2 linked regions of the Methylovirgula sp. 4M-Z18 genome follow. The protein of the gene in region 1 interacts with the protein of each later gene in a pairwise test. Links are inferred from orthologs where the notes say so. Each region holds a gene or a part of one and is shown on either strand. Other genes may lie near its edges.

Region 1 (2,965 bases):
CGAGCGCGATGGCGACGGTGGAGGGAATTTCGAGGGCGCCCGGTACGGTCAGCACGTCCGCGGTTCCTTGCGCCGCCTCGATCGCCTGGCGGGCGCCGGTCAGGAGCGCCTCGCCGAGCGCATCATAGAAACGAGCTTCGACAATGAGGATGCGGACGCCCGGAAGGGGTTCGACCGGCGTTTGGACACGTTGCGGTTCAGCCATAACACATATTGCTCTGATCAAGGGGTTGTTGGGCGATTGACTAGCCCGGCAGCGCCGCAAGAGCAAGCGTTATAGGAGTTGCACAAGTTCCGGCAGGACGGGAGATCGGCGGTCGCCGCGCGGAACGATCAGCTCTCTTTCGCCTCGATCAGCCGCGCGGCATAGCGTGCCATCTGATCGACTTCGATGTTGAGCTTGTCGCCGGTCTTATAGCCACCCCATGTCGTGACCGCCAAAGTATGCGGGATGATGAGCACCGTAAAAACGTCGTTCTCGACGCCGTTGACGGTCAGCGAGGTGCCATCGAGTGCCACCGAGCCCTTCTCGGCGATGAATTTTGCCAGCTCCTTCGGAGCGCGGATCTCGAAATGCGCCATGCCGTCGAAGTCGCGGCGGCTGACGATTTCAGCGACCCCGTCCACGTGGCCGGAGACAAGATGACCGCCGAGTTCGTCGCCGATCTTCAACGAGCGTTCCAGATTGATCCGCCGGCCCGGCCTCCATGCGCCAACCGTGGTGCGCGCCAAGGTTTCCGCCGCGGCATCGACATCAAAGAAGGTGCGGTTGCCTGACGTGCCGATCTCGACCGCGGTCAGACAGGGGCCGGAACAGGCGATCGAGGCGCCAAGAGCGATCGTATGCGCCTCATACTGGCAGGCGATACGAATCCGTTTCAAGTCCCCCAAAGTCTCGACCGAGACAACTTCACCCAGGTCCGAAACAAGTCCAGTAAACATGTCAAACTATCCGATGGTAGAGATCGAGCCGGTCGGCGCCGATCATGTGATGTTCCGCGGCTCGGTAGCGCGCCGGATCGGCAAGGATCGCGCGCGCGGTGGCGCTTAATGCCGGATACCCCTGGCGCTCAAGCCTTTTGGGCGAGGTGAACAGGCCAACCTCGTCGGCGAATCCCTGTTCGATCAGCGCCGCGCCCACCCGCGGCCCGCCCTCGCTGAAAACGCGTGTCAGGCGCCGTTGCGCCAAAGCCTTCAGAACCGCGGACAAGTCGAGGCCGCACGAGCCGGACGACACGCGCATCACGTCAGCTCCCGCGTCCTTGAGTCTTGCTTCGGCTTCGACAGAGGCATCAGCTCCCGCGACAATCAAAACCGGCGCCTCATGGACTGAGGCAATCAACCGCGCAGCCAGCGGCATGCGCAAATGCGTGTCGAGGACGACGCGCAGGAGCTTCTTGCCGTCCATGCCCGCGAGCCGCACGTTCATCTGCGGGTCGTCGGCTAAAACGGTGCCGATGCCGACCAGAATGGCGTCGTGCATCGCGCGGACGACATGGACATAGGCATTCGCCGCTTCGCCGGTGATCATCAATCTTGGATCGTCATCGGCCCCTGCGGCATAAAGGTCGGCGGTCTGCGCGAGTTTCAGCGTCAACATCGGCCGCCCTTCGGTCACCCGCAAAATGTGGCCCAGATTGGCCCGGCGCGCCTCTTCGGCCAAGACCCCCGCGACGACTTCGAGTCCCGCGTCCCGCAGGCACTGGTGCCCTGACCCTGCAACCCTTTTGTCAGGATCCTCGATCGCCGAGACGACCCGCACGAGACCGGCCTCGATGATAAGTTGCGTGCACGCGCGCGCGTGGCCATGATCGTGATTGCAAGGCTCCAGCGTGACATAAAGGGTCGCGCCGCGCGCCGCATTGCCCGCGTCACGGATAGCCTCCGCCTCGGCATGGGGGCCGCGCGCCGGTTGGGTGAAACCGCGGCCGACGATCACGCCGTCCTTCACGACAAGCGCACCGACCGCCGGATTGGGCGACGTCTGTCCAAGGCCGCGCCGGCCCAGGTTGAGCGCCGCAGCCATGAACCGTACATCCGGATCAGACGAACTCACACCGCCCCCTCGGACGGCTCGCGGGACAATTCGCCGATGAATGCCCCGAAATCCTGCATGTCGCCGAAATCCCGATAGACCGAGGCAAAGCGCACATAGGCGACGTGGTCGACCCCCTTGAGCGCCTCCATCACCAGTTCGCCGATTTGGTCCGAGGTGACGTCGGCCTCGCCCATGCTCTCCAATTGCCGCACGATGCCGCTGACCAACCGTTCGATCCGCTCGGGCTCGACGGGGCGCTTGCGCAAGGCGATCTGCACGGAGCGTTGCAGTTTATCGCGGTCGAACGGCACGCGGCGGCCCGACTTTTTCATCACATGGAGCTCGCGCAATTGCACGCGCTCAAAGGTGGTGAACCGGCCGCCGCAGTCCGGGCAGACGCGGCGGCGGCGGATCGAGGCCGAATCTTCCGCCGGCCGCGAATCCTTCACCTGGGTATCAAGGCTGCCGCAATAAGGGCATCGCATCCGTGTTTTCCATTAGGCATAGATCGGGAAGCGCTTGGTCAGTGCATGCACCCGTGCCTTCACGCTTTCCTCAACCTTTGTATTGTCCTCGCCGTTCTTGGCAAGGCCGTCCAGCGTTTCGACGATCAAATCGGCCACTTCCTTGAACTCCGCCGTGCCGAACCCACGCGACGTCGCCGCCGGCGAGCCGACGCGGATGCCGGAGGTGATGGTCGGCTTTTCCGGATCGAACGGCACGCCGTTCTTGTTGCAGGTGATATGGGCGCGGCCGAGGGTCGCTTCCGCCGCCTTGCCGGTCAGCTTCTTCGGACGCATATCGACCAGCATCAGATGATTGTCGGTGCCGCCCGAGACGATATCGAGCCCGCCGGCCTTGAGCGTCTCGGCCAGGATCTTGGCATTCGCCACCACCTGATGGGCGTAAGCCTTGAAATCCTCGGTC
Region 2 (3,024 bases), 340 kb from region 1 along the record:
CGATGCCGCCGGCCATGTGCCGGGGCAGATCGGGCCGGCGCTTCAGCATTTGCGGAGGCGGGGTCCAATCGGGCCATTCGGCCTTGCGTGAAATGAGCTTCACGCCGCCCCACTCGAACCCCGGACGACCGACGCCGACGCCATATTTGATCGCCTGGTGTTCCTGCAGGACGAGGTACATCCGACGTTCTTTTGTCGAAATCAGAATGGTTCCCGGCGCGTAGGGGCCGTCATAGGTGACCGTTTCGCGCGGGATAGGATTCTCCTGCACATTCGCCTCGGGTTGGGGCGTCGTGGTGAAGACTTTGAGCATGTCGGAATCGATGGCCCAAGCAGGGGCCGCGGAATAAAGAATAATCCCGGCCACAGAGCTGGCCATGGAAATAAGGTAACGGCGCATTGGTGCCTCGTAATCTCGAAGGTGAAAACGAACGCAGAATCACGCGGCCTCAGCCAAGCCACATGTGAACAATGTTCTACCAATACGCCGTCGATGCAATTGGAGATCGCGGGAATCGTAAACGAACGGTTGCTTCTTGGCGGGAGTTGCATGGCTGCAACAATTCCGCCTTGCCGCGACACAATGCCGTTGCAGTGAGCCGCGGTTAAGCAGGCCGCAACGCCGCCATGCCGCGCTATCAAAATGTGGCGCGAAATTATTGAGATTTTGGATAAAAGCATGGTGGGCGCGACAGGGATTGAACCTGTGACCCCACCCGTGTGAAGGGTGTGCTCTCCCGCTGAGCTACGCGCCCTCAAGGCTGTTCGCCTCAAGCGCCCCCCGTTTACGGAGGGCGCAGGGCGAAGTCAAGCATACATTGGCGCTTTAACTCTAATATGTCCGCCGCCGGATTTTGAGCGGTGGAAAGCGTTGCCCGGCTTCGAAAGGTCAGACGTCTAATCCATACCGCCGTCGGCGAGGAATTTTTCCAGCCAGTGGATGTCGTATTGGCCGTTCTGAATATCGGCATTGCGCACAAGGGTGCGGAAGAGCGGGATCGTCGTATCGATGCCGTCGACGATGAACTCGTCGAGCGCCCGGCGCAGACGCATGAGCGCCTCGGTCCGCGTACGGCCATGGACGATCAGCTTGCCGACGAGCGAGTCATAGTGCGGCGGAATCGTATAGCCTTGGTAGACTGCCGAATCGACGCGCACGCCCAGGCCGCCGGGCGGATGATAATAGGAGATCTTGCCCGGTGAGGGGCGGAAGGTCGCCGGATGTTCGGCGTTGATCCGGCATTCAATCGCGTGCCCGGTGAACACCACGTCTTCTTGCGCGAAGGACAAGGGCGAGCCGGCTGCGATCTTGATCTGCTCGTTGACGAGGTCGATCCCGGTGATCATTTCGGTGACCGGATGTTCGACCTGAATGCGGGTGTTCATTTCGATGAAATAGAATCGGCCATCCTCATAAAGGAACTCGATCGTACCTGCGCCCACGTAGCCGAGTTCGCGCATCGCCTTGGCGACCGTTTCGCCGATCTCTGCCCGTTGCCGGTCGTTCAAAGCCGGTGAGGGGCTTTCTTCCCAGACCTTTTGGTGCCGGCGCTGCAAGGAGCAGTCGCGCTCGCCGAGGTGCACCGCGCCGCCCTGGCCATCGCCCAATACTTGAATCTCGATATGGCGCGGTTTTTCGAGGTATTTTTCCAGATAGACCGCATCGTCTCCGAACGCCGCTTTTGCTTCCGAGCGGGCCGTTGCCAAAGCGTCGGGGAGATCTTCGGCCGAACGCGCCACTTTCATCCCGCGCCCGCCGCCGCCGGCGGCGGCTTTGACGAGAACCGGATAGCCGATGTCCGCCGCGATTTTCAGCGCTTCGGCATCTTCCGTCACTCCGCCTTCGGAGCCCGGCACGCAAGGAATGCCGAGGCGCAAGGCCGTGCGTTTGGCCTCGATCTTGTCGCCCATGATCCGGATATGCTCGGCTTTCGGGCCGATGAAGGCGATATTGTGCTCGGCAAGAATGTCCGCAAAACGCGCATTTTCCGACAGGAAACCGTAACCGGGATGAATCGCGTCGGCGCCGGTGATTTCGCACGCAGCCAGCAACGCCGGGACATTGAGATAGGAATCCCTGGCGGCCGGTGGGCCGATGCAGACACTTTCATCGGCCAGCCGCACGTGCATCGCATCGGAATCCGCGGTCGAATGAACGGCGACTGTGGCAATACCGAGTTCCTTGGCTGCGCGCAGTACGCGCAACGCGATTTCGCCCCGGTTTGCGATGAGTATCTTATCGAACATGTGGAATCCAAATCCTCGTCAAACGACATCCCCTGGCCGAGCTTGCGCAGCGGCTACTCGATGACGAGCAGCGGCTGGCCATATTCCACAGGCTGTCCGTCTTCGACCATGATGGCGGTTATCGTGCCGGCACGCGGCGCGACAATTTCGTTGAACGTCTTCATGGCTTCGACGAGCAGGATTTTGTCGCCGGCTTTCACCACCGAACCGATTTCGACGAAGGGTTTCGCCTGCGGATTGGTGCGGCGATATGCGGTGCCGACCATAGGCGATTTGACCGTTCCCGGATTCTCGGCCGCGGGCACGGGCGGGGCGGCCGGCTGAGCCGGGGCAGGCGCGGCTTGCGGCGCCGGCGCAACGTGATGTTGAATGGCCATCGGTGCCGCAGTCGCAACGGCTGCCACCGCGCGGGAGACGCGAATGCGCAGATCGCCTTTTTCCACCTCGATCTCGGTAAGATCCGTGTCGGTGAGCAGATCCGCAATTTCCCGCACCAGGTTTGCGTCGATGCTCTTGTCGCTCACCGCCCTGGGTGCGGATGGTGTCTTGGCCGGTTTTTTCATATCGCCTCTTTAATAGGTCATGACGTCTTGCCGCGAAGTATTCGTTCTCGGGAAAGTGACAGCAGGTTTTTGTTAAAATACGACAAATTCCCCAGCCCGCGCGGCGTGATCTCTTAAGCTGCGCCTTCAAGCAGCGCCTCGAGCGCGAGCCTATAGCTCATCGGACCAAACCCGAGAATAACCCCTTTGGCAACAGCCGATATATAGGAATGGT

What was found. Proteins that work in one complex are often made in the same cells at the same time.
Region 2: the proteins of ribD (region 1) and accC interact in binary tests that used the Escherichia coli proteins (3 or more experiments, as listed by UniProt). The link is inferred for Methylovirgula sp. 4M-Z18 from one-to-one orthologs.

Annotation. Positions count from the first base shown.
Region 1 is NZ_CP149574.1:1,833,988-1,836,952, reverse strand. Bases 1-2,893 are described here. They hold ribD (bifunctional diaminohydroxyphosphoribosylaminopyrimidine deaminase/5-amino-6-(5-phosphoribosylamino)uracil reductase RibD), read right to left. Parts: upstream 2,057-2,893; coding sequence 944-2,056; downstream 1-943. Other genes in these bases: glyA (serine hydroxymethyltransferase), read right to left, coding at 2,536-2,893; nrdR (transcriptional regulator NrdR), read right to left, coding at 2,053-2,523; V9T28_RS08440 (riboflavin synthase), read right to left, coding at 334-942; ribH (6,7-dimethyl-8-ribityllumazine synthase), read right to left, coding at 1-205. Outside these bases: more of glyA, read right to left, coding at 2,894-2,965. UniProt on the Escherichia coli protein: Converts 2,5-diamino-6-(ribosylamino)-4(3h)-pyrimidinone 5'-phosphate into 5-amino-6-(ribosylamino)-2,4(1h,3h)-pyrimidinedione 5'-phosphate.
Region 2 is NZ_CP149574.1:2,176,103-2,179,126, reverse strand. What follows is about bases 73-3,024. They hold accC (acetyl-CoA carboxylase biotin carboxylase subunit), read right to left. Parts: upstream 2,248-3,024; coding sequence 898-2,247; downstream 73-897. Other genes in these bases: aroQ (type II 3-dehydroquinate dehydratase), read right to left, coding at 2,924-3,024; accB (acetyl-CoA carboxylase biotin carboxyl carrier protein), read right to left, coding at 2,301-2,810; V9T28_RS10120 (L,D-transpeptidase), read right to left, coding at 73-313. In the rest of the region: more of V9T28_RS10120, read right to left, coding at 1-72. UniProt on the Escherichia coli protein: This protein is a component of the acetyl coenzyme A carboxylase complex; first, biotin carboxylase catalyzes the carboxylation of the carrier protein and then the transcarboxylase transfers the carboxyl group to form malonyl-CoA.